2 regions of the Thermomonospora sp. CIF 1 genome follow, and region 1 is predicted to be linked to the other one. Evidence: riboswitches for the same ligand, from Rfam matches in the RefSeq annotation. Region 1 holds a riboswitch; the other holds the start of a gene.
What was found. A riboswitch is a leader RNA that binds a small molecule or an ion and turns the genes downstream of it on or off. The one in region 1 is predicted to bind thiamine pyrophosphate.
Positions count from the first base shown of each region.

Region 2: linked by a shared signal. The riboswitch ahead of thiC (phosphomethylpyrimidine synthase ThiC) and the one ahead of thiO (glycine oxidase ThiO) in region 1 are both predicted to bind thiamine pyrophosphate.

Region 1 is NZ_MOYN02000021.1:369,291-384,134, reverse strand. Features, by position in the region: gene BUE48_RS15025 (DMT family transporter) at 1-532, opposite strand, end outside; gene aroF (3-deoxy-7-phosphoheptulonate synthase) at 798-1,841, opposite strand; gene BUE48_RS15015 (sulfite oxidase-like oxidoreductase) at 2,133-2,756, shown strand; gene BUE48_RS15010 (deoxyribonuclease IV) at 3,192-4,052, opposite strand; gene pknB (Stk1 family PASTA domain-containing Ser/Thr kinase) at 4,182-6,125, opposite strand; gene BUE48_RS15000 (thiazole synthase) at 6,220-7,044, opposite strand; gene thiS (sulfur carrier protein ThiS) at 7,041-7,241, opposite strand; gene thiO (glycine oxidase ThiO) at 7,238-8,386, opposite strand; TPP riboswitch at 8,378-8,491, opposite strand; gene BUE48_RS14985 (NAD(P)/FAD-dependent oxidoreductase) at 8,570-9,754, shown strand; gene BUE48_RS14980 (Rv2175c family DNA-binding protein) at 9,814-10,176, shown strand; gene thiE (thiamine phosphate synthase) at 10,217-10,897, shown strand; gene BUE48_RS14970 (hypothetical protein) at 10,998-11,162, shown strand; gene BUE48_RS14965 (serine/threonine-protein kinase) at 11,175-12,089, opposite strand; gene BUE48_RS14960 (polyprenyl synthetase family protein) at 12,497-13,558, opposite strand; gene metF (methylenetetrahydrofolate reductase [NAD(P)H]) at 13,883-14,818, shown strand.
Region 2 is NZ_MOYN02000018.1:294,297-309,140, reverse strand. Features, by position in the region: gene BUE48_RS12125 (threonine ammonia-lyase) at 1-150, opposite strand, end outside; gene BUE48_RS12120 (Lrp/AsnC family transcriptional regulator) at 245-709, shown strand; gene prcB (proteasome subunit beta) at 768-1,610, opposite strand; gene BUE48_RS12110 (S1 family peptidase) at 1,912-2,961, shown strand; gene thiC (phosphomethylpyrimidine synthase ThiC) at 2,948-4,813, opposite strand; TPP riboswitch at 4,809-4,922, opposite strand; gene BUE48_RS12100 (NUDIX hydrolase) at 4,931-5,476, opposite strand; gene clsA (cardiolipin synthase ClsA) at 5,552-6,220, shown strand; gene BUE48_RS12090 (mannose-1-phosphate guanyltransferase) at 6,243-8,741, shown strand; gene BUE48_RS12085 (pectate lyase family protein) at 8,824-9,807, opposite strand; gene BUE48_RS12080 (cytochrome P450) at 10,081-11,403, shown strand; gene BUE48_RS12075 (FHA domain-containing protein) at 11,814-12,350, shown strand; gene ftsR (transcriptional regulator FtsR) at 12,471-13,181, shown strand; gene BUE48_RS12065 (bifunctional nuclease family protein) at 13,322-13,792, shown strand; gene BUE48_RS12060 (MerR family transcriptional regulator) at 14,178-14,789, shown strand.

The DNA.
Region 1 (14,844 bases):
GCGGCTCGACGCCGGCCTGCCGGCCGCCGCCCACCAGCGCGGCGCAGCCGACCACCGCGCAGGCCGTCGAGACCGCCCACCGCGCCGTGGGCCGCGGGCCGCCGGTCAGCAGGGCGATCAGCCCGGTGAACACCGGGCCGCTGCCGATCGCCACGATGGTGCCGGTGGCGACGCCGGTGCGGGAGACCGCGGCGAAGAAGGCGGTCTGGTACACCGCGACGCACACCGCGCCCAGGGCCAGCATCCACCGGGCGCGGGGGAGGGCCAGCAGCCGCCGCAGCCCCCGGCCGCGAACCGGGGCGCCGCCGTCACCGGCCGCGGTGCGACTGAGCGCGGCCACGGCCAGCAGGACGGCGCCGCCCAGGGCGATGCGGGCGGCGCCGACGGAGACGGGGTCGGCCCCGGCCGGGGCCGCGGTGAGCACGGTGCCGGTCGTCCCCCACAGCGAGGCGGCCAGCAGGACGTCCATGCCGCCGGCCGACCGCCGGGCGGGCAGGGCGGGATCAGTGGAATCGATGAGGCGTGCGGACACGCGGGCAACTCCTGAACTCGAATCGGATAAGGACGATCCGGGTCCGGGGCACGCGAAGAAGGGACCGGGCGCCGCATGCGCCGGGTCCGGTGCGCTCACGAAGACGAGCCGAAGGAACGCGCCCCGGTCAGGAGCGGGGAGGCCCCAGTTGCGCCGTCCAATACGCCATGGCCGTGACCTTATCAACCCCGCCCGCCTTGCGGACAGCTGCCTTCCGGCGGCGGTTCCGGCGAGGCGGCCGGTGCCCGCCGCCGAAGGCCGCCGCTCAGCCCATGGCCAGCGCGTCGGGGGCCTGGGTGAGGGACCGGCCGAAGACCGGCGGCAGCTCGCGCACCAGCCGGGCCAGCTCCCGCACGTCCCCGTCCACCAGGGCCTGCGCCCCGTCGCACAGCGCGGTCTCCGGGTGCGGGTGCACGTCCACGATCACCCCGTCGGCGCCGACCGCGATCGCCGCCCGGGTCAGCGGCAGCACCAGGTCGCGCCGCCCGCCCGAGTGCGAGGGGTCCACGATCACCGGCAGGTGCGACAGGCGCTGGGCCACCGGCACCGCCGAGATGTCCAGGGTGTTGCGGGTGGCCTTCTCGAAGGTGCGGATGCCCCGCTCGCACAGCACGATGTCCAGGTTGCCGCGCTGGGCGATGTACTCGGCGGCCATCAGCCACTCCTCGATGGTGCCGCTCATGCCGCGCTTGAGCAGCACCGGCTTGCCGGCCTCCCCGACGGCCTGCAGCAGCGAGAAGTTCTGGGCGTTGCGGGTGCCGATCTGCAGCATGTCGGCGTAGGAGGCGACCAGCTCCACGTCGTGGGCGTCCACCACCTCGGTGACGACCGGCAGCCCGGTCTCGGCGCGCACGTCGGCCAGGATCTTCAGGCCCTGCTCGCCCAGTCCCTGGAAGGCGTAGGGGGAGGTGCGCGGCTTGAACGCGCCGCCGCGCAGCAGGGTGGCGCCGGCGGCCTTGGCCATCTGGGCGGCCCGCAGGGTCTGGTCGGGGGTCTCCACCGCGCACGGGCCGGCGATCAGGGTCATGGTGCCCGGCCCGATCGGCACGCCGCCGACCCGCACCACCGAGCGGTCGGGGTGGTTCTCCCGGCTGACGAGCTTGTAGGGCGCCGAGATGCGGATGACGTCGCGCACGCCGTTCATGCGCCGCAGGTTCAGTGAGCCGAACTGCTCCACGTCCCCCACCAGGCCGACGATCGTGCGGCTGACCCCGCGGCTGACGAAGGCCTCCCCGCCCGCCGTCTCCACGATCGAGACGACGGCGGCGATATCGGCCTCGGTGGCCTCCGGTCCCATCACGACGACCATGTCTGTCTCTCCTCGTTGCTCGTCTGTGTCGCTCGTCTGTCGCTGCCGCCTGCTTTCAGGCGTTCGGTCGGGGAGGCGTGCACGAAAAAAGCCCCGGGCCGCTCGGGACCCGGGGCTTTCGTGAGCCTGTCAGCGCAACGCCGGACCGGCCGTCACCCGTGTCCCGGGCCGGCCATAAAAGATCCAGCGGTAGGTGTTGCGCATGGGACGAGGATAACCCATCCGGGCGGCCGCGCGGCAGGGAGGGCCCGAGTATGGCCCAGGTCACCGAGATGGCAGGATGAGCCCGTCATGTCCTCCCCATCGGAACAACCTCCGCACGCAAGGGCTCTGCCCCCCGGCCAGTACGTTCCCCGGGGCTGGCCCGTCCTGCACTACGGCCCGGTGCCCAAGTTCCGCCCCGAAAGCTGGGACTTCAGGGTGTTCGGGGCCACCGCCTCCGGCGAGCAGTACATCTGGACCTGGGAGGAGTTCGAACGCCTGCCCCGGGTCCGGGCGGTCGCCGACTTCCACTGCGTCACCAAGTTCAGCGTCCTGGACAACCTGTGGGAGGGGGTCTCCGGCAGCACGATCGTGGAGCTGGCCCCGCCGCACCCCGACGCCACGCACGTCATGGTGTGGGCCGAGTACGGCTACAGCGCCAACATCCGCATGTCGGACTTCCTCGCCGAGGCGACCATGTTCGCCCTCTACCGCAACGGCGAGCGGCTCACCCCCGACCACGGCTTCCCCGTCCGGCTGGTGGTCCCCCACCTGTATGCCTGGAAGAGCGTCAAGTGGGCGCGCGGGGTGGAGTACCTCATCAAGGACCGGCGCGGCTTCTGGGAGGAGCGCGGCTACCACAACATCGCCGACCCCTGGCGGGAGCAGCGGTACTCCTACCAGGAGGAAGAGGGCGAAGCGCCGCCGCTGTGACCTCCTGCGGCGGCCTTGCGCGAGAAGGCGCCGCAGAAAACTCTCGGCATGCTCGACCTGTCGGCCGCCGATCGGCTACTGTGAGTGCGTCGACGGATACGGATCGTTTGATATCTGCCGCTCAGCGGGATCCATTCGGTCCGGCCGCCGGGTGGTGCGCGCGGCCGGCCGGGGGTGCTCCGTCGGCATGACAAGACGACACCGGAAGACCCGGCGGCGGCCCACAGGCCAGCTCCGCCGCCGGCCGGGTCACAGGGCCGTCAGATCCCGTACCGGGGGGGTGGGATCCGACGGCGGAAAGCCCGGGCGCCGCTGGATAGTCGGGGGGTTGTTCAGCGGCGCCCGGCGCATGCCGGAACCCATCGGCGGATGCGTTCACAACGGCCCTCAGCGCCCGGTGCGCGGCGTGCCGGCCGAAGGGGCAGGGGAAGATCGTCAGGCCGTCCGGGAGGCGTCCCTGAGCCGTTTGAGGGTCTCGATGTCCTTGCGGTGCGGCTCGGGGTCGCGTCCCGGGGTCTCGATGACGAACGGGACGCCGGCGGCCGCCGGGTGACGAAGCAGCTCGGCGAAGGGGGCCTCGCCGATGTGGCCGGCGCCGATGTTCTCATGCCGGTCGCGGCACGAGCCGCACGGGTCCTTGGAGTCGTTGGCGTGGATCAGCTTGAGCCGCCCCGGCCCGACGGTGGCCACCAGGGCGTCCATGGTCTCCTTGACGCCGCCGGGCGCGGTCAGGTCGTGGCCGGCGGCCCAGGCGTGGCAGGTGTCCAGGCAGACCCCCAGCTTCGGGTGGTGCTCCAGGGCCTCGAAGTAGGGGCCGAGCTGCTGGACGGTGGCGCACAGCATGTTGGACTGCCCGGCCATCGGCTCCAGCAGCAGCGGCGGGCCGTCCTCGCCGATCTCCTCCAGGACGGGCAGCAGGCGCTCGTGGATCTGCCGCATCGCCTGCTCGTAGGACTGGCTGACCGACGAGCCGGTGTGGATCACCACCCCGCCGGCGCCGATCTGGTGGCCGCGCCTGAGCGCGTGCCGGATCGCCGCCAGCGACTTCTCCAGCGTCTCGGGGTTGGGAGAGCCGGGATTGATCAGGTAGTTGGCGTGCACGAAGACCGGGACGCCGCTTTCCCTGAGCCTGGCGTCCTCCTCCGGCTTGCCGCCCGGCATCGCCCAGCCGCGCGGGTTGCCCACGAAGACCTGGATCACCTCGGCGCCGATCCGCTCGGCGTACTTCAGCCCGCCGGTGGCCAGCCCCCCGGCGACCGGGACATGCCCCCCGATGGGGGTGTGCACGGCGCTCATCACAGCTCCTGAGATGCGGCGGCCCTGCCCCCGAAGGGCAGAGGGGAATGCGGCATGCGGCCGCGCGACCACGGCCGGCGACCTTCGGCGGCAACCACGCTACCGCCTCCGGCGCCGCGGGCGAGGAGTTCAGTGCCAGATCTTGACCGTGGCGCCGCGGGGGGCGCTGCCGCCCACCCCCGGCTCCTGCCGGATCACCCGGCGCAGCCCGAGCTCGCGGTGCACCTCGACCTTGAACCCGGCGTTGTGCAGGATCCGGCGGGCCTCCTCGATGTCCCGGCCGAGCACCGTGGGCACCGGCAGGGCGTCGGGGTTGTCGTCGTCGCGGCAGAAGGGGTTCCAGTCGCCGAGGAAGCCGCAGTCCTTCTTGTTGACGACCAGCTTCACCTTCTCGCCCCGCGACACCCCGGTGCCCGGCTGCGGATGCTGCTCCAGCACGATGCCCCGCGGCCGGCCGGGCTGGTCCCGCCTTTCGACCTCCACCTCCAGGCCCATCGCCCGCAGCTGGTTCTCGGCCTGCTCGGCGTCGGTGTTCACCACGTTCGGCATGGTCATGCCGGAGCTGACCACGATGCCCACCGGCTCGTCGGGGGAGTGCCGCTCGGCGGTGCGCGGGTCGGTGCGCACCACGTGTTCCTTGGGGACCGTCTGGGACGGCTCGCGGGTCACCTCGCCGACCTGGAACCCGGCCTTCTCCAGGATCTCCCGCGCCTCCTGCAGCGGCTTGCCGCGCACATCGGGAACCTCGATCGGCTCCCGGCCCTTGGACGGGGTCAGCGTGACCGACCCGCCCTTGGGGACCCGCTCGCCGGGGCCGGGGTCGGAGGCCGCCACGTGCCCCTTGGGCACCTTCTCGTGGTAGACGGGCGAGGCGACCTTCACCACGATGCCTTCGGAGCCCAGCGCCTGCCGGGCGTCCTCCAGCCGCATGCCGATGATGTCGTCGGGCACGTGGTCGTACTGCCCGGACACCTGGTACCAGACCGCCCAGCCGAGGATCACCGCGGCCAGCGCGCCGATCGCGATCAGCACATAGCGGCTGGTGGCCGCGCCGATCAGGCGGTCCATCGGGGTGGCCGGCGCGGCGTGCGGGGGCGGCGCGGCCGGCTCGGGCGGCGGCGGGGGCATCATCTCCGGCCCCAGCACCCGGGTCGGCGAGTGCACCGGCCCCTGCGGCGCGGTGGGCATGGGCAGCACCGAGGTGGCGGCCTGGGCGTCGCCGTCGGGCGGCAGCGCGGCGGCCACGTCCGAGACCGCCTTGAGGAACTGCCCGGCGTCCTGCGGGCGGCGCGCCGGATCATGGCTGGTCGCCAGCGTGACCAGGGTGTCGAGCTGGGACGGCAGGCCCGGCACCAGGGTCGACGGCGGCGGCACGATCTCGTTGACGTGCTTGTAGGCCACCGCCAGCGGGGTGTCCCCGGTGTGCGGCTGCCGGCCGGTCAGCAGCTCGAACAGCATGATCCCGGCGGCGTAGACGTCGGAGCGGAAGTCGGCGCGCCCGGTCAGCACCTGCTCGGGCGCCAGATAGCCCACGGTGCCGATGATCAGGCCGGTCTTGGTCTGCTTGCCGGCGGTCTCGGCGCGGGCCAGCCCGAAGTCGGCCACCTTGACCTGGCCGTCCTCGGTGAGGAGCACGTTCTCGGGCTTGACGTCGCGGTGCACCAGCCCGGCCCGGTGCGCGGCGGCCAGCGCGGCCAGCACCGGCCGCATGACCTCCAGCGCCTCGCGGGGGTCCAGCCGCCCGCGTTCGGTCAGCAGGTCGCGCAGCGTCCGGCCGCGCACGTACTCCATCGCCAAGAACACGTGCCGGCCGTCGGTGCCCTGGTCGTAGACCGCCACCACATTGGGGTGCGACAGGGCCGCGGCCGCCTTGGCCTCGCCGATGAAGCGCCGCACGAAGTCCTCGTCCTGGGCGAGGTTGGCGTGCATCACCTTCAGCGCGATCTGCCGATCGAGCTTGGTGTCGCGGGCCACGTACACCGTGGCCATGCCACCTCGGGCGATCCGGGACTCAATGCGGTAGCGCCCGTCGAGCAGCTGCCCGACGAGGGGATCGGCAACCGTGGTGTCCATCGCAGTGAGTGTACGGGCGTTTGGGTCCGCGCCTCATCAGCCCGTGGTATGAAGTACGAACGGGGGCTTCCGTCCCGCCGGTTCTGCGGGCCGGTCAGGGCGCGCTGAGGCCCTCCCAGGGTGAGGACGCCTGGGCGTAGCGGCGCTTGGGAATGCGCCCGGCCAGGCGGGCCAGCCGCCCGGCCTGGACGGCGTGCCGCATCGCGACGGCCATCGCCACCGGCGACTGCGCCCGGGTCACCGCGGTGGCCAGCAGCACCGCATCGCACCCCAGCTCCATGGCCAGCGCCGCGTCGCTGGCGGTGCCCACCCCGGCGTCCAGGATCACCGGGACGTTCGCCTGCTCCACGATCAGCTCGATGTTGTGCGGGTTGCGGATGCCCAGCCCCGAGCCGATGGGGGACCCCAGCGGCATGACCGCCGCGCAGCCGACCTGCTCCAGCCGCCGCGCCAGCACCGGGTCGTCGTTGGTGTAGGGCAGCACCGTGAACCCCTCGTTCACCAGCCGCTCGGCCGCCTCCAGCAGCTCCACCGGGTCCGGCAGCAGCGTGTGCTCGTCGGCGATCACCTCCAGCTTGACCCAGTCGGTGCCCAGCGCCTCGCGGGCCAGCTTGGCGGTCAGCACCGCCTCCCCGGCGGTGAAGCAGCCGGCGGTGTTGGGCAGCACCGCGATGTTGCGGCGGCGCAGCACATCCAGCACCGAGCCGCGGGCGGCCGGGTCCACCCGGCGCATCGCCACCGTGGTCAGCTCGGTGCCGGAGGCCACCAGCGCCTCCTCCAGCACCTGCATGCTGGGCGCCCCGCCGGTCCCCATGATCAGCCGGGAGCCGAACGTCCGCCCGGCGATCACCAGCGGATCCCGGGCCGCCCCGGTGGCGATGTCCGCCGGGTCCGGTGCGCTCGTCGTGGTCACCTTCATCCTCCCTGCACCGCGGTCAGCACTTCGACGCGGTCGCGGTCGCGCACCGCCGTGTCGGCCCACTGCCCGCGGCTGACGACCTCGCCGTTGACCGCCACCGCGACCCCGGTCGTGGCCGCGGTGACCGACGCCACCACCTCCGCCACCGTGGTCCCCTCGGGCAGCTCCCGCTCCCGCCCGTTGACGGTGACCTTCACGCCCTCGCCTCCCCTGCGAACCGGTCGGCGGTGAACGGCGCGGCCTCGGGGGGCACCGTGCCGTCCACCAGGATCTCGGCCATGACGTCCGCGGTGATCGGGGTCAGCAGCACCCCGTTGCGGAAGTGCCCGGTGGCCAGGAACAGACCCGGCAGCGCGCTGGCGCCCAGCACCGGCGCGTTGTCCGGCGAGCCGGGGCGCAGCCCGGCCGACACCTCGGTGAACTCCAGCTCGGTGACGCCGGGCAGCAGTTCCCGGGCGTCCCGCAGCAGCTGCCACAGGCCGCCGGCGGTGACGGTGGTGTCAAAGCCCATCTCCTCCTGGGTGGCGCCCACCACCAGCTCGCCGTCCTCCCGAGGGACGAGATAGATCGACGAGCCCCGCACCACCCCGCGGGTGGTGCGCTCCAGGAAGGGGATCTTCGACCGCAGCCGCAGCACCTGGCCCTTGACCGGGCGCACCTGCGGCACCACCCCCTCCGGCAGGCCCTGCAGGTCGCTGCTCCAGGCCCCGGCGGCCAGCAGCACCATGTCGGCGCGCAGCTCCTCGCCGTCCTCCAGCCGCACCCCGGCCGCCCTGTCGCGCTCCACCAGCAGGTGCGTGGCGCGGCGGCGGACGATGCGCACGCCCTCCTTCTCGACGGCGGCCAGCAGCGCGGCGGTCAGCCGGCGCGGGTCGATCGAGCCGTCCTCGGCGGCCAGCAGCCCGCCGCGCACCGAGGGCGCCAGCATCGGCTCCAGCCGGCGGCACTCGCGGCCGCTCAGCGCCTCCACCGTCAGGCCCAGCGACTGCTGGAAGCGCCGCAGCTCCTCCAGGAACGCCAGGTCGTCGGAGTCGAAGGCGACCTGCAGCACCCCGTCGCCGCGGTACCCGGTGCGCCGCCCGGAGACCTCCTCCAATTCGGCCACGAAGGCCGGGTAGCGGTCCCGGGAGGCCAGCCCCAGCCGCAGCAGCGGCTCCTCCCCGTAGGTCACCTCGCTGACGGGGGTGAGCATCCCGGCGGCCACATGGCACGCCCCGCTGCCGGGCGCGGGATCGGCCACGGTCACCGTCGCTCCCCGGGCCGCCACCCGCCAGGCGGTGGCCAGCCCGATCACTCCCGCCCCGACGACCAGCAGGTCGCCGGGCCCGTCGGGGGTCGGCATCGGCATGCTCCCTTCGCCGGCATGATCCGGATCAGGTCCTGGCGGTCGGCGGCCCGTTCAGCCGCCCTCTCAGCCCGGTCGCACCGGGCTCCCGCGCTCGTCGCCCCTAGCCTATGCGTCCCGCTACCTCCCGGTTTGACCACCCCAAAGCATGTAAGTGCACGGGTATTAAGGTTTGCCTCCATGGAGCGCGTCATTGTGGTGGGCGGCGGGCTGGCCGGGGTCCGCTCCGTCGAGGCCCTGCGGGCCAAGGGGTATGAGGGCGAGCTGACCCTGGTGTCGGCCGAGCCGCACCCGCCGTATGACCGGCCGCCGCTGTCCAAGGCGGTCCTGATGGGCGACCAGGAGGAGACCACGGTCGACGCCGACTGGACGGCGCTGCGCTGCCGGCTGCTGCTGGGCGAGCGCGCCGGCGGCCTGCGCCTCGGCGAGGAGGGCGGCACGCTGGCGACCACCGCCGGCGACCTGCCGTTCGACGGGCTGGTCATCGCCACCGGCGCCACCCCCATCACACTGCCCGGCGACGGCCCCCAGCACGTGCTGCGCACCATCGACGACGCCCGGCGCCTGCGCTCGCAGCTGCGCGAAGGCGCCCGGATCGCGATCGTCGGCGCGGGCTGGATCGGCGCCGAGGTGGCCACCGCGGCGGCGGCCAAGGGCTGCGCGGTCACCGTCGTGGAGGCCGCCGACGCCCCGCTGGCGGGCCCGCTCGGCGCCGAGCTGGGGGCGCACACCGTCCCCTGGTACGCCGAGGCCGGCGTGGAGCTGCGCACCGGCGCCAAGGTCGCCTCCGTCGAGCCCGGCGCCCTGGTGCTGGCCGACGGCGACCGCATCGCCGCCGACGCGATCGTGGTGGGCATCGGCGTGCGTCCCGACCTCGGCTGGCTGGCGGGCTCGGGCCTGGAGGTGGACGGCGGCGTGGTCACCGACGAGACGCTGCGCACCGGTCACCCGCGGGTCGTGGCGGTCGGCGACTGCGCGTCCTGGTGGTCGCGGCGGTACCGGCGGCGGATGCTGGTGGAGCACTGGGACACCGCGCTGAACGCCCCCGACGTGGCGGCCGCGACCCTGCTGGGCCGGCCGGCCGTCTACGACCCGGTGCCCTACTTCTGGTCGGAGCAGTTCGGGCGGATGGTGCAGTACGCCGGGCACCACCCGATCGCCGAGCGCCTGGTCTACCGGGGCGACCCCACCGAGCGCCGCTGGGCCGCCTGCTGGTTCACCGGCGACCGCCTGGAGGCGATCTTGACCGTTGACCGGCCGCGCGACCTGGTGCAGGCCCGCCGGCTCATCGCCGAGGGCGCCCGGCTGGACGCCGCGGCCGTGGCCGACCCCGATACACCATTGCGCAAAGCAGTTCTCACCTGATGGTTTCAGAAGTGTGCGGGAGTGGTAGGCCAGGTGGCGTGACGCAGATGCAAGCCACAATGGAAAGCAGGCTCGACGCACACACCGACGCGCTCGTCGGGGAATGGCTCACACTGCAGGAGGCCGCCGAGAGGCTGGGCCTCAACCTCAGCCGGACCAAGCAACTCATCCGCGACCACAAGCTCCTGGGCGTCCAGCGCGAGGGCACCATCATGGTCCCCGCCGCCTTCATCCGCGGCGGGCAGATCCTCAAGGGCCTGCCGGGCACGCTGACGCTGCTGTCGGATGCCGGCTATGACAGCGTGGAGACCCTGCGGTGGCTGTTCACCGCCGACGACACCCTGCCCGGAACCCCCGTGCAGGCGTTGGCCGAGAATCGGGGGACCGAGATCCGCCGCCGCGCCCAGGCGCTGGCGTTCTAGACGGGCCGCCCCTTAAGGCGGCCCGGGAGGACCCCGTACATTGCCGACTCATCTGTTGTCCGATCGCGCCGTAGCGCTGCGGGCCCGGCTGGACCGGGCCCGCCTCTACCTGTGCACCGACGCCCGGGAGCGCCAGGGCGACCTGCCGGAGTTCCTCGATGCGGTGCTGGCCGCCGGGGTGGACATCGTCCAGCTCCGCCAAAAGGGCCTGGAGGCCCGCCAGGAACTGGAGTACCTGGAGGTCTTCCGGGACGCCTGCGACCGGCACGGAGCGCTGCTGGCGGTCAACGACCGCGCCGACGTGGCGTACGCGGCGCGGGCGGATGTGCTGCATCTGGGACAAGGCGACCTGCCGGTGCCGTACGCCCGCCGGATCGTGGGGGAGGACGTGCTGATCGGGCGGTCCACCCACAGCGACGAGCAGGCCGGCGAGGCCTCCGCCCAGCCCGGTGTGGACTACTTCTGCACCGGGCCGGTGTGGGCCACCCCGACCAAGCCGGGCCGTCCCGCGGCGGGGCTGAAACTGGTGGAGTACGCCGCCTCGCTGCGCGCCGGACGGCCCTGGTTCGCCATCGGCGGCATCGACGCCGGCAATCTCGACCGGGTGCTGGAGGCCGGTGCCCGCCGCATCGTGGTGGTCCGGGCGATCACCGAGGCCGACGACCCGGGCGCGGCCACCGCCGAACTGGCCCGCCGGCTGCGCCAGGCGCCGCCGCTGTGACCGATCTCACCGCCGGCCATCGGCGGCTCCTTGCGCCGGTGGCCGGCGGGAAAAGGAGGATCGGTCGTCGACCGCTCACCGGATGTCCGACAATTGACCCATGACGATCAGCCCTGACGAGGAGCGCCCCGTCGACCTGGTCGACGACGACGAGCTGGAGATCCTGCCCGACCAGACCGTCGATGACACCGACACCGGCTGGGGCCGGTGGCGGGACGACGATGACGACTCACGGCTGCTGGAGGAACGCCCCCCGCACTGGTGAGGATCCGTCCGATCAGACCCCGGGCAGCAGCACTCCCACGGTGAAGCCGGCCGTCACCACCACGGCCAGGGCCACCATCATCCGCCACCGATAGCGCGGGATGCCCTGCGGGCGGGGCCGGGGCGCCGGCGGCCGGCCCTCCCGCAGCGCCCGCACCAGCTGGGCGGCGGTGGGCCTGGCCGCGGGGTTCTTGTCCAGGCAGCCGAGCACCAGGGAACGCAGCGGCTCGGGCGTGCCGCCCAGCTCCGGCGAGCGGGCGACGATGCGGCGCATGACCGCCGCATCGGGTCCCGAGCCGAACGGGGGGCGCCCGGTCGCCGCGTAGACCATGGTGGCGCCCCAGGCGAAGACGTCGGCGGGCGGCCCGACCGGCTCGTCTTCGATCTGCTCGGGCGCCAGGTAGGCGGGGGTGCCGGCCGGGCCGGCAGCGCGCAGGGTGCGAGCGACGCCCAGTCCGATGACCTTGGCGCCGCCCCGGGCCAGCAGCACGTGCTCGGGTGTGAAGTTGCGGTGCACCAGGCCGGCCCGGTGGACGGCGGCCAGCGCCCGCGCGGTGCGCAGGGCCACCTTGTGCAGCCGCTCCTCCGGCAGCGGGCCGCGCTCGGCGACGACCTGCTGCAGCGAAGGGCCGGGCACGTACTCGCTGATGATGTAAGGGCGGTCGCCGCTCACCCGGGCGGCCAGGACCCGGGCGGTGTACGGCCCGGGCACCTGCCGGGCCGCGGCCACCTCCCGGGCGAAGCGGTCGCGGGCGCGGAGCCCGGCGCCGCGCCCTGCGCGCAGCACCTTCACGGTGACCAGTTCGCCGTCCTTTCCGCGGCCCAAATAGACCACGCCCTGCCTGCTCTCACCGAGCCTGCCCAGCAGCAGGCGGCCGCCCAGGCGGCGCGGGTCATCGGGGCTCAGCGGGGCCGTTTGCGGTTGCACGGCACGCTCCGGGTACGGGTTCGGACGAGGACGGACGATCTTTACCGGCTCTTTGTACCGTGTCGGCCCGCCCGATGTGCGGTAAAACGCACAGTAAAACGCCTGTCAAGGCATCGAATGCCGCTTCGTCTCACCGGATCCGGCGGCACGTGCCGGATGTTCGGGACAGGCGTGAGCCTCCGGTGACGCCGCCAGGGCGTCACCGGTTCGATCGGCCCGTGCTCGTCCAGGCCGCCGGAGACCCGCCGCATCGCTCACGGGATCTTTTTCACCACGCGACCCAAGGGCGCCGCGGCGGGAGCCCCGGGGGCGTCCGCTTGGGTCAAGGCATCGCCTTTGATGGCGATACCCCGGCTGCGGCCTGCGCGGACAAGGCGTTGAAAAGGCCCACCTCGCCTGCGGGCCGCTCAGACCCGGCGGGCGGTGGCGGCGACCGCCAGCTCGGCCAGGGCCTGACGGGCGTCGGAGGCGATCGGCGCGGACCGCAGGGCCTCATAGGCCTGCTCGGTGTAGCGGTCGATCAGCTCCTCGCAGGCGGCCAGCGCCCCGCTGCCGTCGATGATCGAGCGCAGCTGCGCGATCCCCTCGGCGTCCAGCTCCGGGTCGCCCAGCCGGCTCTCGATGAACTCGGCCTCGGCGGGGGTGGCGCGCTCCAAAGTGAAGGCCACCAGGACGGTGCGCTTGCCCTCGCGCAGGTCGTCCCCGGCGGGCTTGCCGGTCTCGGCCGGGTCGCCGAACACCCCCAGCACGTCGTCGCGCAGCTGGAAGGCGATGCCCAGCGGGCGCCCGTAGGCGCGCAGCGCCTCCACCACCTCCGGGGTGCCGCCGGCCAGCTCGGCGCCCATGTGCAGCGGGCGTTCGATGGTGTACTTGGCGCTTTTGAACTCCACCACCGTCAGCGCCCGCTCCACCGTGCCGGCGCCGCGGGCGCTCTCCAGCATGTCCAGGTACTGGCCGCAGATCACCTCGGTGCGCATCAGGTCGAACACCGGGCGGCCGCGGCGCAGCGCCTCGGTGTCCAGCCCGCTGGTGTCGAACATCTCCGCCGACCAGGCCAGGCACAGGTCGCCCAGCAGGATCGCCGAGCCCTCGCCGAAGGCCGCCGCGCCGCCCCGCCAGCCGTGCTCGCGGTGCATGGCCTCAAAACGGCGGTGCGCCGACGGCTGGCCGCGCCGGGTGTCGCTGGCGTCCATGACGTCGTCGTGGATCAGCGCGCTGGCCTGCAGCAGTTCCAGCGAGGCCGCGGCGGCGGCGATGCCGGTGGCGGCCTCGATGTCCTCGCCACCGGCGGCCCGCCAGCCCCAGTAGCAGAACGCCGGGCGCAGCCGCTTGCCACCGGCCAGCAGCGCATCCAGCGCGCTGAGCAAAGGTGCCAGGTCATCACTGATCGCCAGCACCCCCGGACGCTGCCGATCCACGAAGGACAGCAGCGCGTGGTCGATTTCCTTGCGAACACGGCCAGCGGACATATCGATCACCCTAGTGAACCGGAGACGGGTGTTCTCACTCAGGTCGGGCCGAGCACCCCAGTTGACGACCGTGCCGCCCCGACCTGTCGATCATGGTCATTATGAACGTCAAGATGGAACGATCCGCAATAGCGGAAAGTGGGTTATTTCCCGCAACTGCCGATTCGACGATCCTCACACCTTACGGACAGGTCACGATGTGGTTTTTCTACGGGTACATTCCTGATCCGCTGCGGTGAGAACGCCGGCCGCCCGCCCCGTCCCCGCCGTGCGGGGCCGCGGGCGGCCCGAGACAGGTTCTGAAGATCGCACTAGCCTGGAGGGATGCGTCCTGTGTTGCCTGACCGCCCGCCCACCATCCGCGAGCTGCTCGCCGCCGGCGGCAAGTCGTTCTCCTTTGAGTTCTTCCCGCCCAAGACCGAGACGGGCATGCGCAACCTGTGGCGCACCATCCGGCAGCTGGAGGCGCTGCGGCCGACGTTCGTGTCGGTCACCTACGGCGCCGGCGGCGGCACCCGCGACAAGACCGTCGAGATCGTCGAGCGGATCGCCACCGAGACCACCCTCACCCCGGTGGCGCACTGCACCGCGGTCAACCACTCCGTCGCCGAGCTGCGCCACCTCATCGGCAGGTTCGCCGCGGTGGGGGTGCGCAACATCCTGGCGCTGCGCGGCGACCCGCCGGGCGACCCCACGGGGGAGTGGGTCAAGCACCCCCAAGGGGTGGAGTACGCCGCCGACCTGGTGCGCCTGATCCGCTCGGCCGGCGACTTCTGCGTGGGCGTGGCGGCCTTCCCCTACCGGCACCCGCGCTCGCCCGACGTCGAAAGCGACACCCGCCACTTCGTGGCCAAGTGCCGGGCCGGCGCCGACTACGCCATCACCCAGATGTTCTTCCGCGCCGAGGACTACTTCCGGCTGCGCGACCGGGTCGCCGCGCACGGCTGCCACGTCCCGATCATCCCGGGCATCATGCCGGTCACCCAGCTGAGCACCATCGAACGCTCCGAGCAGCTGTCGGGCGCGCCGTTCCCGCCGGAGCTGGCCGCCCGCTTCGAGGCGGTCGCCGACGACCCGGAGGCGGTGCGCCGGCTGGGCATCGAGCACGCCGCCGAGCTGTGCCAGGAGCTGCTGGACCAGGGGGCGCCGGGCATCCACTTCATCACCTTCAACAAGTCCACCGCGACCCGCGAGGTCTACGGGCTGCTGGACACCGGTGCCCACCGGCCCGCCCCGGCACCGGCCACGGCCACCGCCTGACGCGCCCCGCGTCGCGCGTCCCGGCT
Region 2 (14,844 bases), on a different contig from region 1:
GACGACGGCCCGCCGCACCCCCAGCGCCTTGGCCAGCTCGGCGCTGTCGTGCGCGGGGGAGCCGGTGAACACCGGGTCGATGGCACGGGCGGCTCGTTCGATGCCCTCGGCGGTCGGCAAGGGCCGGCGGGACGGCGGCAGGTCGCGCATGCCTCCAGACTAGTGACCGAATGTGCACAGAAAGTGTGCATACTATGCTGATCGCGCAATGAACGTGCATGAACGGCCTTCCGGACGGTGAAACATCGACCTGGACGACATCGACCGGCGGATCCTGGCGCTGATCCAGCGGGACGCCCGCCTCACCGCCGCCCAGATCGGCGAGCGGGTGGGCCTGTCGGCCTCGGCGGCGCACCGCCGCCTGCAGCGGCTGTGGCGGAGCGGGGTGATCGAGGCTCAGGTCGCGGTGGTCAACCCCAAACTGGTCGGCCGCCCGCTGGTGATGATCGTGGGGGTGGAGATCGAGCGGGAGCGGCCGGAAGACCTGCACGAGCTCAAACGCTGGCTGGCCGCCGAGCCGGCCGTGCAGCAGGCCTGGTACGTCACCGGCGAATCCGACTTCACCCTGGTGATCACCGCCCGGGACGCCGAGGACTACGACGCGTTCATGCAGCGCCTGGTCGCCGAGAACCGCAACGTCCGCCGCTTCCGCACCAGCATGGCGCTGTCCACCCTCAAACGCGGACTGGCCGTCCCCGTGGAGGAATAGATCCTCCGACCCGCCGCCCCGGAAAAGCCGCAGTGCGCCCGCGGCGGTCGCCGCAAGGTCAGCGCAGCGGCGCCACCGGGCCGTCCGGACGCTGCCGGCGGGCGCCCACCACCGACTCGGTCAGCTCGGCCACCTCCTGCTCCGGCAGCCGCCGGTACCCGTCGGCGGTGACCGTCGCGATGGTGGGGAAGATCCGCCGGGCCAGATCGGGGCCGGCGGTGGCCGCATCGTCCTCGGCGGCGTCATAGAGGGCCTGCACGCACACCGCCGCCGCCTCCGCCTCGGTCAGGTCCGGCCGGTACAGCTTCTTGAGCGCGCCGCGGGCGAACGGGGAGCCGGACCCTTCGGCGTGGAAGTCCCGGGACTCCTGAGGCATCCCGGTGATGTCGTAGTTGTAGATGCGGCCGACCCCGGCGTCCAGGTCATAGCCGGCGAACACCGGCACCACCGCCAGGCCCTGCATGGCATGGGCCAGATTGGCCCGGATGACGGCGCCCAGCCGCCGGGCCTTGCCCGGCAGCGACAGCTTCGCCGACTGCAGCTTCTCGTAGTGCTCCAGCTCCACCTGCAGCAGCCGGATCATCTCCAGGGCCAGGCCCACGGTGCCGGCCATCGCCACCGCCGAGTGCTCATCGGCCCGGTGGACCTTCTCCAGGTCTTTTTGCGCGATCAGGTTGCCGGAGGTGGCGCGCCGGTCACCGGCCAGCATCACCCCCTCCGGGTAGCGCACCGCCACGATCGTCGTGCCGTGCGGGATGTCCGGCATGGGGTGCGAGCCGTCGCGGACCCGGTTGACCGGCAGCAGCTGCGGCGCGGTCCGGCTGAGCAGCTCGACGAAGGACGCCGTGCCGACGGCGAAGAACTCCGCGGGCAGTCCCTGCCCCCGCTCCCGCTCTGTCATCGCTGCCCCCTTCGTCGTGGTCGCCGTGCGCTGATCCCGATCTTTGCACGGCCGGGCGGGTCACCGCACACGGCGCGACGAACGCGATCTTCGGCCGTGAATCCGTGGAGCGCGGACGCGCCGCCTGAGCAGGGGCGGCACCGGCCGGCCTCGGGAATGCGAAGTGAACACAGAGTCATCAGTTGTGGGCAATACGCTTAATTTTTCGCCCTTGCCGGGCCGGGTCTCCTTAATGACGATTTGACAAGGGTCAAGGGCAGTTCAACCCTCTCCACCCACACCCGCAGGAGGCACCGTGAGGATGAGACCCGTCCGCCTGGCCGCCCTGGCCGCAGCCGCCGCGACGGCGACGGCCACAACCCTGCTGACCGCGCCGGCGGCCACCGCCGCCCCGGCGCCGTCCGACCCGGGCCGCCTGGCCGCCACCCTGGCCGAGCGTCTCGGCTCCCGAAGCGCGGGCTCCTACTACGACAACGCCCGCGGCAAGCTCGTGGTGACCGTCTCCGACGACGCCGCCGCCCAGACCGTCGCCCGCGCCGGCGCCCTGCCGCGCCGCGTCGCCCGCAGCGGCGCCGAGCTGCAACGGATCATGGCCGACTTCGACCGTTCCATCGACGTGGCGGGCACCGCCTGGGCCATCCAGCCGGCGTCCAACCAGGTGGTGCTGACCCTGGACGCCACCGTCACCGGCGCCGAACTGGCCAAGGTGCGCGCCATCGCCGCCAAGTACGGTACCGCCGTGCGCATCGAGCAGGTCTCGGGGACCTTCCGCACCACGATCGCCGGCGGCCAGGCCATCTACGCCTCCGGCGCGCGCTGCTCACTGGGCTTCAACGTGCGCGACAACAGCGGCAACCTCTACTTCCTGACCGCCGGTCACTGCACCAACATCTCCTCGACCTGGTACGCCAACTCCAGCGGGACCACCGTGCTGGGCACCCGCGTCGGCACCAGCTTCCCCGGCAACGACTACGGCATCGTCCGCTACACCAACACCGGCATCGCCAAGCCCGGCACCGTGTACCTGTACGGCGCCGGCGAGCAGGACATCACCTCCGCCGGCAACGCCTACATCGGCCAGTCGGTGCGCCGCAGCGGCAGCACCACCGGCGTGCGCAGCGGCATCGTGACCGCCCTCAACCAGACCGTCCGCTACGCCGAGGGCACCGTGTCCGGCCTGATCAGGACGACGGTGTGCGCCGAGCCGGGCGACAGCGGCGGCCCGCTGTTCGCCGGCACCACCGCGCTGGGGTTGACCTCCGGCGGCAGCGGCAACTGCCTGTGGGGCGGCACCACCTTCTTCCAGCCCGTCACCGAACCGCTGAGCGTCTACGGCGTCAGCGTCTACTGAGAACGGATCCGCCGGACCCGGCCGGCGGTTCCACCCTGTCGTTCCCGAAGACCACGGCCGGAGACCAGGCCATGGCCCGCGGCGCCACCGGGCGTCCGCGCGGCACGGCGGGGTGCGCCCTGCTCGGGGCGCACCCCGGCAGGTAGATCCGCCCGCCGGAGGCGGTGAACTCCTCGGCCTTGGCCCGCATGCCCTCCCGGAGGGCCTCTTCCTCGGTCAGCCCTCGCTCCCGGGCGAAGCGCCGCACATCCTGAGTGATCTTCATCGAGCAGAAGTGCGGCCCGCACATCGAGCAAAAGTGCGCGGTCTTGGCCGGGGCGGCCGGCAGGGTCTCATCGTGGAAGGACCGGGCGGTGTCGGGGTCCAGCGACAGGTTGAACTGGTCCTCCCAGCGGAACTCGAACCGGGCCTCCGACAGCGCGTCGTCCCAGGCCTGCGCCCCCGGGTGCCCCTTGGCCAGGTCGGCGGCGTGCGCGGCGATCTTGTAGGCGATCACCCCGGCCTTGACGTCGTCCTTGTTGGGCAGCCCCAGGTGTTCCTTGGGGGTGACGTAGCACAGCATCGCGGTGCCGTACCAGCCGATCATGGCCGCGCCGATCGCCGAGGTGATGTGGTCATAGCCCGGCGCGATGTCGGTGGTCAGCGGCCCCAGGGTGTAGAAGGGGGCGTCGTCGCACAGCTCGCGCTGCAGGTCCACGTTCTCCTTGATCTTGTGCATCGGGACGTGGCCGGGCCCCTCGTTCATCACCTGGGTGTCGAACTCGGCGGCGATCTTGGTCAGCTCCCCCTGGGTGCGCAGCTCGGCGAACTGGGCCTCGTCGTTGGCGTCGGCGATGCACCCGGGCCGCAGCCCGTCCCCCAGCGACCAGGTGATGTCGTAGGCGGCGAAGATCTCGCACAGTTCCCGGAAGTGGGTGTAGAGGAAGTTCTCCTTGTGGTGGGCCAGGCACCAGGCCGCCATGATCGACCCGCCCCGGGAGACGATCCCGGTCTTGCGCCGCGTGGTCAGCGGGATGTACCGCAGCAGCACCGCCGCGTGCACCGTCATGTAGTCCACGCCCTGCTCGGCCTGCTCGATGACGGTGTCGCGGAAGACCTCCCAGCTCAGGTCGGCGGGGTTGCCGCCGACCTTCTCCAGCGCCTGATACAGCGGGACGGTGCCCACCGGCACCGGGGAGTTGCGCAGGATCCACTCCCGGGTGGTGTGGATGTCCCGCCCGGTGGACAGGTCCATGACCGTGTCGGCGCCCCAGCGGATCGCCCAGGTCATCTTGTCCACCTCCTCCTCGATGGAGGAGGCCACCGCCGAGTTGCCGATGTTGGCGTTCACCTTCACCAGGAAGTTCCGCCCGATGATCATCGGCTCCAGCTCGGGGTGGTTGACGTTGGCCGGCAGCACCGCCCGCCCGGCCGCCAGCTCCTGGCGCACGAACTCCGGATCCACGCCCTCGCGCAGCGCCACGAACTCCATCTCCGGGGTGATCTCCCCGCGCCGCGCGTACGCCCGCTGCGTCACCGCCTTGCCGGTGGCGCGGCGCGGCCTGCGCGGCGGGAAGGCCCCCTGGTCCCGCAACGGGTCCGAGGACCTGCGCCCGTCGTCTTCGGGACGGACGGGCCGCCCGTCGTATTCGGCGGTGTCGCCGCGTTCGGCGATCCACTTCGCCCGCAGGGCGGGCAGTCCGCGCCGCACGTCCACCTGGTAGGAGGGGTCGGTGTACGGGCCGGAGGTGTCGTACAACACCAGCGAGTCGCCCGTGGTGAGCACCACCTCGCGCATCGGCACCCGGATGTCGGGACGGGATGCGCCGGTCAGGTAGGTCTTTCGGGCAGCGGACACTGAGGCTTGCGTCATGGCGATTCGACTACTCCCTACGCCGGCATTACCCGGTCAGGTTCCAGCGGTCAGCGGCCGTCTCAGCCGCACTCTCAGCCCGGTTCGCCAGGCTCCCGCGCTCGTCCGCCCCAGACGTTAACCCGCCTCCGCCCCGTTGCCGCAAGGCCCGGTCATCAGGTATAGGAGGGCGGCCAGGGTGCTGCCGGCGCCGATCTGGCCCCGGGCGGCCAGCTCCGGCACCCGCTCCAGCGGAACCCACTCGATCCGCTCGGCCTCCACGTCGGTCGGCTCCCCGACACGCACCGCGCCCTCGGCCCGGAAAATGTGATGAACGCCATCCGTCAGGCCCGGAGAGGGGCGGATGTCCAGCAGATGATGGAGCGGTCCGGGCCGCCAGCCGGTCTCCTCCAGCAGCTCCCGGGCCGCGGTCTCGGCGGGGTCCTCGCCCGGCTCCACACGTCCCCCGGGAATCTCCCAGCCCCAAGAGTCACTGATGAAACGATGCCGCCAGATCAGCAGCGCCCGGCCGCGGTCGTCGAGCGCCACCACGCCCGCCGACGGGCGCACCCGCACCAGGTGGTGCTCGAAGCGACGGCCGTCGGGAAGCTCCACATCCGCCACGCGCAGGTCCACCCACGGACTGCGGTAGATGGACCGTTCTCCATGCCGCCTCCACTCCATGGGGCAGGACGCTACCGAGGCCGAGCACAATCCGGCAGGTAGGGTCAGGATCATCGGGACGGGAGGTGAACGGGGTTGGAGGTACGGGCCGATCCGGCCGAGGGGCGGGCCGGAGGGGCCGCCGACCGCATCTGGACGGTGCCCAACGCGCTGAGCCTGGCCCGGCTGCTGGGCGTGCCGCTGTTTTTGTGGCTGGTGCTGGCCGGGCACGACACCTGGGCGCTGGGCCTGCTGGTGGGCGCCGGACTGTCGGACTGGCTGGACGGCCGGCTGGCCCGCGCGCTGGGCCAGACCAGCCGGCTGGGCGCGCTGCTGGACCCGGCCGCCGACCGCCTGTACATCCTGGCCACCCTGGTCGGGCTGACGATGCGGGAGATCATCCCGCTGTGGCTGACCCTGCTGCTGGTCGGCCGCGAGGCGGCCATCACCCCGATCGTCCCGGTGCTGCGCAGGCTCGGTTACAACGGCACGCTGCCGGTGCACATGGTGGGCAAGGCGGGAACGCTGTGCCTGCTGTACGCCTTCCCGCTGCTGTTGCTGGGGGACCACTCCGGCGCGGTGGCCACCGCGGCCCGGGTCTTCGGTTGGTCCTTCGCCATCTGGGGAACGGCACTGTACTGGTGGGCGGCCGTCCTCTATTGGGTCCAGGTGCGGCAGCTCGTGCTGGCCGACCGCACCGGCGCCGGACCGCCGGGCGTCCCGCCGGGCGGCTCCGGCGCGGACCCCCGAACCTCGGCCGGCTGACCGAAGGGAGCGCGACACGCCCATGAAGGCCGTTGTGATGGCGGGCGGGGAGGGGACCCGGCTGCGCCCGATGACCGCCAACCAGCCCAAGCCGCTACTGCCGGTCGTCAACCGGCCGATCATGGAACATGTGCTGCGGCTGCTCAAACGCCACGGCCTGACCGAGACCGTGGTCACCGTGCAGTTCCTGGCCGCGCTGATCCGCAACTACTTCGGCGACGGCGAGGAGCTGGGCATGTCGCTCAGCTACGCCACCGAGGAGGTGCCGCTGGGCACCGCCGGCAGCGTCAAGAACGCCCAGGACGCGCTGCGCGACGACCGCTTCCTGGTCATCTCCGGGGACGCCCTGACCGACATCGACCTGACCGACATGGTGCGCTTCCACAAGGAGAACGGCGCACTGGTCACCATCGGCCTCAAACGGGTGCCCAACCCGCTGGAGTTCGGCATCATCATCGTCGACGAGGCCGGCCGCATCCAGCGCTTTCTGGAAAAGCCCACCTGGGGGCAGGTCTTCTCCGACACCGTCAACACCGGCATCTACGTGATGGAGCCGGAGATCCTCGACCACGTGCCCGCCGGCGAGGTCGTGGACTGGTCCAGCGACGTGTTCCCCAGGCTGCTGGCCGAGGGCGCCCCCCTGTACGGGTACGTCGCCGACTGCTACTGGGAGGACGTCGGCACCCACGAAAGCTACCTGAAGGCCCAGGCCGACATGCTCTCCGGCAAGGTCGACGTGGAGATGGACGGCTTTGAGGTCTCCCCGGGCGTGTGGATCGCCGAGGGCGCCGAGGTCGACAGCGACGCCATCCTCAAAGGCCCCCTCTACATCGGCGACTACGCCAAGGTCGAGGCCGGGGTCGAGCTGCGCGAGTTCACCGTGCTGGGCAGCAACGTGGTGGTCAAGGAGGGGGCGTTCCTGCACCGGGCCGTGGTGCACGACAACGTCTTCATCGGCCCGTCGGCCAACTTGCGCGGCTGCGTCGTCGGCAAGAACACCGACGTGATGGCCGGCGCCCGCATCGAAGAGGGCGCGGTCATCGGCGACGAGTGCGTCATCGAATCGGAGGCCTACGTCTCCAACGGCGTCAAGGTCTACCCGTTCAAGACCATCGAGGCCGGCGCGGTGGTCAACACCAGCGTGATCTGGGAGTCGCGCGGCCAGCGCCACCTGTTCGGCCCGCGCGGGGTCTCCGGCCTGGTCAACGTGGAGATCACCCCCGAGCTGGCGGTCCGGCTGGCCAGCGCCTACGCCACCACCCTCAAAAAAGGCGCCACCGTGGTCACCGGCCGCGACGCCTCCCGCGCCGCCCGCACCCTCAAACGCGCCGTGATCAGCGCGCTGACCGCCAGCGCCATCAACGTCCAGGACCTGCAGGCCTGCGCGCTGCCGCTGGTGCGCTTTGAGACCGCCCGCGAGGACGCCGGCGGCGGCATCTACATCCGCACCACCCCCGGCGACCCCCAGGGCGTGGACATCCTCTTCCTGGACGCCGACGGCGCCGACCTGTCCTCGTCCGCCCAGCGCAAGCTGGAGCGGGTCTTCGGCCGCCAGGAGTTCCGCCGCGCCTTCCCCGGCGAGATCGCCCAGCTCGGCTACCCGGCCCGCACCCTGGAGACCTACACCCGCGACCTGCTGAGCCGGGTGGACCAGCGCGGCGTCCGCGAGGCCGGGCTGAAGATCGTGCTGGACTGCGCCGGCGGCACCGCCTCGCTGGTGCTGCCCGCCCTGCTGGGGATGATGGGCGTGGACGTGCTGACCATGAACAACCGGCTGGATGAGGCCAACCCCACCGAGACGCTGGCCGAGCGGATGCGCGACCTGCAGCGGCTGGGGGAGCTGGTCTCCTCCTCCCGGGCGGCCTTCGGCGCCCGCTTCGACCCGGTCGGCGAGCGGCTGTCGCTGGTCAACGAGAACGGCGAGCTGATCGACGACGAGCGGGCGCTGCTGGTGTTCTTGGACCTGGTGGCCGCCGAGAGCCACGGCGGGAGGGTGGCGCTGCCGGTCACCACCACCCGCGTGGCCGAGCAGGTCTGCCGCTTCCACGGCGTCCAGGTGGAATGGATCTCCACCTCCCAGGACGCGCTGACCAAGGCCGCCGCCGCACCCGGCGTCGTCTTCGCCGGGGACGGCCGCGGCGGGTTCGTCTTCCCCGAGTTCAGCAACACCGTCGACGGGATCGCCGGGTTCGTCCGCCTGGTCGGGCTGGTGGCCCGCACCCGGCTGACCCTCTCCCAGATCGACGCCCGCATCCCCGAGGCCCACCTGCTGCGCCGCTCGGTGCCCACGCCGTGGGCCGCCAAGGGCGGTGTCATGCGCCGCGTGGTGGAGGCGGCCGGCGACCGCACCATCGACACCACCGACGGGGTGCGGGTGGTCGAAGACGATGGCCGGTGGGTGCTGGTGCTGCCCGACCCGGCCGAGGCCCTCACCCACCTGTGGGCCGAGGCCGGCGACCACGACGCCGCCCAGGCCCTGCTGGAGGAGTGGGCCGGCGTCGTCGAACGCGCCGTGTCCTGAAAGGCCGGCTCCCGGTACGACTCGTTCCCGGCCGCAGGGTCCTGCGGCCGGGAACGAACCGCGGGCGCTCTGGTGGGGAGGGTCAGCCGACCTTGCCGACCCCGGCGCCGGCCGTCACGATCGCCTTGACGTTCGGCGCCCCGTCGGGGATGTAGGGGTAGGGGATCGGGGCCACCAGGGACGGGTTGCGCGAAGCCGGGGTGCCGGAGTTGACCAGGTGGTTGTTGAGCAGCTTGATGTTGCCCGGGTCGGAGTCGCCGGTCTGGGTCACCGTGGGCCTGCGGGTGTTCTCGAAGTAGTTGCGCTCGACATAGACCCCGGCGTTCTCGGTGGAGGCCACCCCGTAGCTGCCGATGTTGCTGTAGTAGTTGTTCAGCACGTGCACCGGGTTGCCGAAGCGGACCCGGGGATGGCGCTGGTTGGTCCCGTCGAACCAGTTGTGCACGTAGGTCACCCGCAGCCGTCCGCGGTCCTCGGAGCCGTTGTCGTCGGAGTGCCCGAGCAGGAACGTCTTGTCCTGGTTGCGCAGCCGGTTCCAGGAGACGGTGATGTAGTCCGAGCCGCGCTTGATGTCGATCAGCCCGTCCTTGGCGCCGCTCAGGTCGTTGTGGTCGATCCAGATGTTGGTCGAGGACTGCTCGATGTTGATCGCATCGTCCCGGGAGCCGGTGAAGGTCAGGTTCCGGATGATGACGTTGCGGACCTTGCTGAGCGTCAACCCGCCCCCGGTGATCCGCCCGGAGGCGCCCACCCCGATGATCGTTTTGTCGGAGGACACCTTCTGCATCCCCGGCAGGGAGATGGTGCCGCTCACCCGGATCACATACCGTCCGCTCGCGGTGGCGTAGCGGGCGAACTCGGCGGCGGTGCGCACCGTCACCGTGGCGCCGCCCGCCCCGCCCGTGGTGCCTCCGTTGAGACTCGCGAATCCGACCGGGCTGTTTTCGAAGGCCGCGACGCGCTGCGCCTGGACGACGGGCGCCCGGACGGCGCCCGCGCAGCCGGCGGCGGCCAGGGCGAGCGCGATGCCGCTGCCGGCGAGCATGGTCGAACGCGTGATGGACATGCCTCCTCCTCGTGCTGCGGGGCCGACAGTCCAGCACGGAGCTTTCCGGCCGCTCCAGGGCCGCGGGAAAGTTTTCACGCCTTCGGGGAGCGCCCCCAACGGGCGGCCGGGACGGCTGTGAGCCGGCACCCGGCGCCCGGTGCGCCGGGGCGGGAATGAGCGCGGCGCCGCGGGGTAGACGCCAGGGGCGCCGGGTGAATCCGGCCGGCGACCTGGGAGGGGCAGATGACGCGGCACCGGGCTGTCGGCGAGATACGGGTGCAGGAGACCTCCGTGCCCGACACCGTGCGGCTGGGCGGCACCCTGCTGGTGCCCTGGCCGGTGCGGGGCCAGGGCCCCGGCGGCTCCCGCCTGGCCGCCCTGACCGCCAGGCTGGGCGCCGACCGCCGTCTCGTCCGCCTGCTGGCGCACCTGCGCCGCCGCTACGGCCCCGGACCGCTGCGGCTGGCCGTCCCCGGCCGCCGGCTGGTGCTGCCGCTGCTGCGCGAGGACGTCCGGCGGCTCTTGGCCGACTCCTCCGGGCGTTTCACGCCCGCGATCGACGCGCGGGCCAAGGTCCCGCCGCGCCTGCAGGCCCACGGCGTGCCCGCCCCGGCGGGGGAGGACCGGCAGCGGCGCCGCCGCGCCGATGAGACGGTGCTGGACACCTATCAGGTGGTCCACCGGCTCGCCGGCCCGTTCATGGTGCGCATCTACCAGGAGGCGGCCGCCCTGCTGGGGGGAGAGCGGTCCGCCGGCCGGGAGCTCACCTGGCGGGAGTTCTCCGCCGCCTTCGGCCGCCTGGGCCGGCGCCTGGTGCTCGGTGATTCGGCCCGCGAGGACCGGATGCTCACCGAGCTGCTCGCCCGGACGGCCACCGGCCGGCGACGGCGGGGCGGGCGGGAGAGGATCGCCGCCGAGGTCTGCCGGCGGCGGCTGCGGGGGTATGTGGAGCGCGCCGAGGCCGACAGCCTGGTCGGGGAGCTGTCCCGCCTGCCGGAGGGGATGCCGGGCGACCCGGTGAGCCAGGTCTCCCGGTGGCTGGCGGGTTTTGAGGCGACCGCGCTGGTCTCCTACCGGACGCTGGCGCTGCTGGCCGCCCATCCCGGCCACCTGGCGCGGGTCCGCGGCGAGCTGTCGGTGCTGCCGGGCACCGCCCTGGCCGGGCCGGTCGCGGTGCCCTACCTGCGCGCCTGCGTGCTGGAGGCGGCGCGGCTGTGGCCGGTCGCCCGCACCGTCCTGCGGCAGAGCCGCGGCGAGACCGTCTGGCACGGCCGCACCGTCCCCGCCGGCAGCGTCTTTGTGATCGTCGTGCCGTTCTTCAACCGCGACCGCGAGGCGCTGGCTCATGCCGACCGCTTCGCCCCCGAGGTCTGGCTGGACGGCCGCGCCGTTCCCGACGAGGCGGTCGTCCCCTTCGGCGGGGGAGCGGGCCGGTGCGCGGGGGAGAACCTGGCGCTGCTGGCCGCCACCACCTTCCTGGCCGCCCTGCTGCGCCGGCACGAGCCGTTGCCGATCCGTTCCCCCAGGCTGGGGGAGGGCCGCCCGGTGCCCTACGGCCTGGACCACTTCGCCACGCGGCTGACGCTCGTCGCGGCTCCCACCCCGAACCGCTAAAAATCTACAATGTAAAGCTCGTGGCCGTTATGACCTTCGCCACTGTGCGCCAAAGGAGGCCCAAAACCGGCTCTGAGCCCCCATTCGCCGATGCGTCCCTGGTCACAGCGCCGTACGATGCCCTGACCGCGCGGTTCGGGCCCGCGGACGGGGCGGCGGGGGCGCCCGGTGGCATTTTCCGGCCGCCAATGCGTGCGCCTCGTCCCGCGCGGCGGCGTAGACCTGCGATCATTGAAGAAGTAGCTTGGATGGTCCCGGGCCTTGTCTCGGTTGACCCTCCGGGCTCACCCGGCATAAGTTGCGGCAACCGTTGTATTGACGGGCGGGAGCCGGGAAGAGCAGCGCGGGTCGTCGCGTTCGCGCAAGCGGGCGCGCCGTAGCACGCCGAAGGTAGGAGGCCGAGCCGATCGATGCCGAGCGTCTACTGCACGCAGTGCGGTCACGCCAATCCGGACGATGCCCGCTTCTGCTCTCAGTGCGGAACTCCGCTGACCCGTAACGCCCCGCCCCCCATGCCCCCGCGGGAGTCGCCCGGCGAGTCCACGTCCACGATCTCCCTCAGCGGGATCGAGGCGTTCGAACCCGACGCCCAGCCCGCCGACGAGGCCGGGGCCGACCACGTCGCGGTGGAGGCGCTGCCGCCGGGCACCGCCCTGCTGGTGGTCAAGCGCGGCCCCAACGCCGGCAGCCGCTTCCTGCTGGACAAGGACCGCACCTCGGCCGGCCGGCACCCCGAAAGCGACATCTTCCTGGACGATGTGACGGTCTCCCGGCGGCATGCGGAGTTCACCCGCCACGGCAGCGCCTTCGCGGTGCGCGACGTGGGCAGCCTCAACGGCACCTACGTCAACCGCCGGCGCATCGACTCCGCCGGCCTGTCCAGCGGCGATGAGGTCCAGATCGGCAAGTTCCGCCTGGTGTTCCTGACCAACCCGCACCACGGCTGACGGACGCGGCAGGCGAGCGGTGACGGGCGGTGGCAGGCGCGTGAGCGATCCGCGGGCGCCGGAGCGGGCGGTGCGGCGGCCCGCGCCCTGCGGCGCCGTCGCGGCGGCGGGAGGGGCCCGGTGAGCGCCCAGCCGGCCCGCCGGATGATGAACATCGGGGACGCCCTGGCCCTGCTGCGGGAGGAGTTCCCCGACGTCACCGTCTCCAAGATCCGCTTCCTGGAGGCCGAGGGCCTGATCGAGCCGCAGCGCACCCCCTCGGGGTACCGCAAGTTCAGCCACGCCGACGTGGAGCGGCTGCGCTTCATCTTGACCGCGCAGCGCGACCACTACCTGCCGCTGCGGGTCATCAAGGAGTACCTGCAGGCCATCGACCGCGGGGAGCGGGTGCCGCCGCCGTGGGAGGCAGCCTCCGCCCGCGGCCCCCGGCGGCTGGTGGCCGCCGGCGCCGCCGGCCGGGCGCCGGCGGACATGCGGCTGACCCGCCGCCAGCTGCTGGACGGCGCCGCGATCGACGAGGAGCTGCTGGCGGAGCTGGAGGAGGCCGGGCTGGTGCGGCGCTCGGGCCGCCACTACGACGGCGACGCCCTGGCCATCGCCCGCGCCGCGGGCGCCCTGGGCGCCTACGGGGTGCAGGTGCGGCACCTGCGCGTGCTCAAGGCCGCCGCCGACCGGCAGCTGGCGCTCATCGAGCAGGTGATCGCCCCGCTGCTGCGCCGCCGCGACGGGCATGCCGAGGCCGAGCGCACGGCCCGCCGGCTGGCGGAGCTGTCGCTGAGCCTGCACTCGGCCCTGGTGTCGGCGGGACTGCGGGAGAGCCTGGGCCCATAAGGGGGGTACATCTTCCGGTGAACGGCCCGGCGCCGGGCGCCGAACCCGGCCGGGAGGCGCTAAGCGGCGGAGGGTGTACGTTGGCATACAGGGTTCACCAAGAGTCGATCTAGAAAGCCGTCAATCAGCAGGGAGCCGCTGTGAAACAGATGGAGGTCGTCGGCGTCCGGGTCGAGATGCCCTCCAACCAGCCGATCGTCCTGTTGAAGGAGGCGGCTGGGGATCGGTACCTGCCCATCTGGATCGGCGCCGTGGAGGCCACCGCGATCGCCTTCGCCCAGCAGGGCGTGCTGCCCGCCCGGCCGCTCACCCATGACCTGTTCCGGGACGTGCTGGAGGCGCTGGGGGTGCAGCTGCGCACCGTCAACATCACCGCGCTGCGCGAGGGCATCTTCTTCGCCGATCTGGTGTTCTCCAACGGCGTGGAGGTCAGCGCCCGCCCGTCGGACTCGATCGCGCTGGCGCTGCGCACCGGCGCCACGATCTTCGCCAGCGAGGACGTGCTGGAGGAGGCCGGGGTGTCCATCCCCGACGAGCAAGAGGACGAGGTGGAGAAGTTCCGCGAGTTCCTCGACACCATCTCGCCGGAGGACTTCGGCCGGTCCGGCTGAGCGCGTCCGCCCGCCCCTGTCGCATCTGCGTTGTCACACCGTCGGCATGGCGTGAATGGGCGCACCTCCATGCGCGTGCGCATCTGAACGCGCCCCCGCCATGGCCGTGCCATGTCCGTGTTACGGCCGTGTCACCGAAAAGGTGACCTTGTGTCAGGGCCGGTATCGGCCGTTGGTTACTCTGGGAAACGGGGTAAGGGAACCAAGAGGGCGACGGCGTGCAGTTTGCCCACGTGAAGCCGGTTCATCCGGGCATGCGACGCGCCGACGCCGAACGTTGACCACACCCTGACCGGCACCTACCGTGCTGGTGGAACACCCGTGGTGTTAATTCGTCAAACCCCCTTGACGAAGCGGCACGGGATGATAGAAGCCGGAGGTCCGCGTGGCGGTGAGCAGCGGCGAGGGCAAGGCGCACTCTGGGCACCCTGACAGGCGAGTCGCCTCACGGCGTGCCGGGGAGCAGGGACTGCTGTTCGACACTCAGGTATCCCCCCCGCCTGAGAACGTCGGTTACCGCGGTCCCACCGCGTGTGCGGCGGCCGGGATCACGTACCGGCAGCTGGATTACTGGGCCCGCACCCAGCTGGTGGAGCCCAGCGTCCGCGCTGCGCACGGATCGGGCACCCAGCGGCTGTACAGCTTCCGCGACATCCTGGTGCTCAAGGTGGTCAAACGGCTGCTGGACACCGGGGTGTCGCTGCAGCAGATCCGTGCCGCGGTGGCCCATCTGCGCAATCGCGGGGTGCGCGACCTGGCCCAGATCACCTTGATGAGCGACGGGGTCAGCGTGTACGAGTGCACCTCCGCCGATGAGGTGGTCGATCTGCTGGCCGGGGGGCAGGGAGTGTTCGGCATCGCCTTGGGGCGCGTGTGGCAGGAGCTGGAAGGCAGCCTGGCCAAACTGCCGGCCGAGCGCGCGGTGCGCGACGACGACCGCGATGAGGTCCACTCGCACGACGAACTCGCCCGCCGCCGGGTCCGCCGCAGCGGCTGACTCATTCGTCCACCCCCTTCACAAAAACCCCCGTTTTTCAAATCCCCCCAACTCC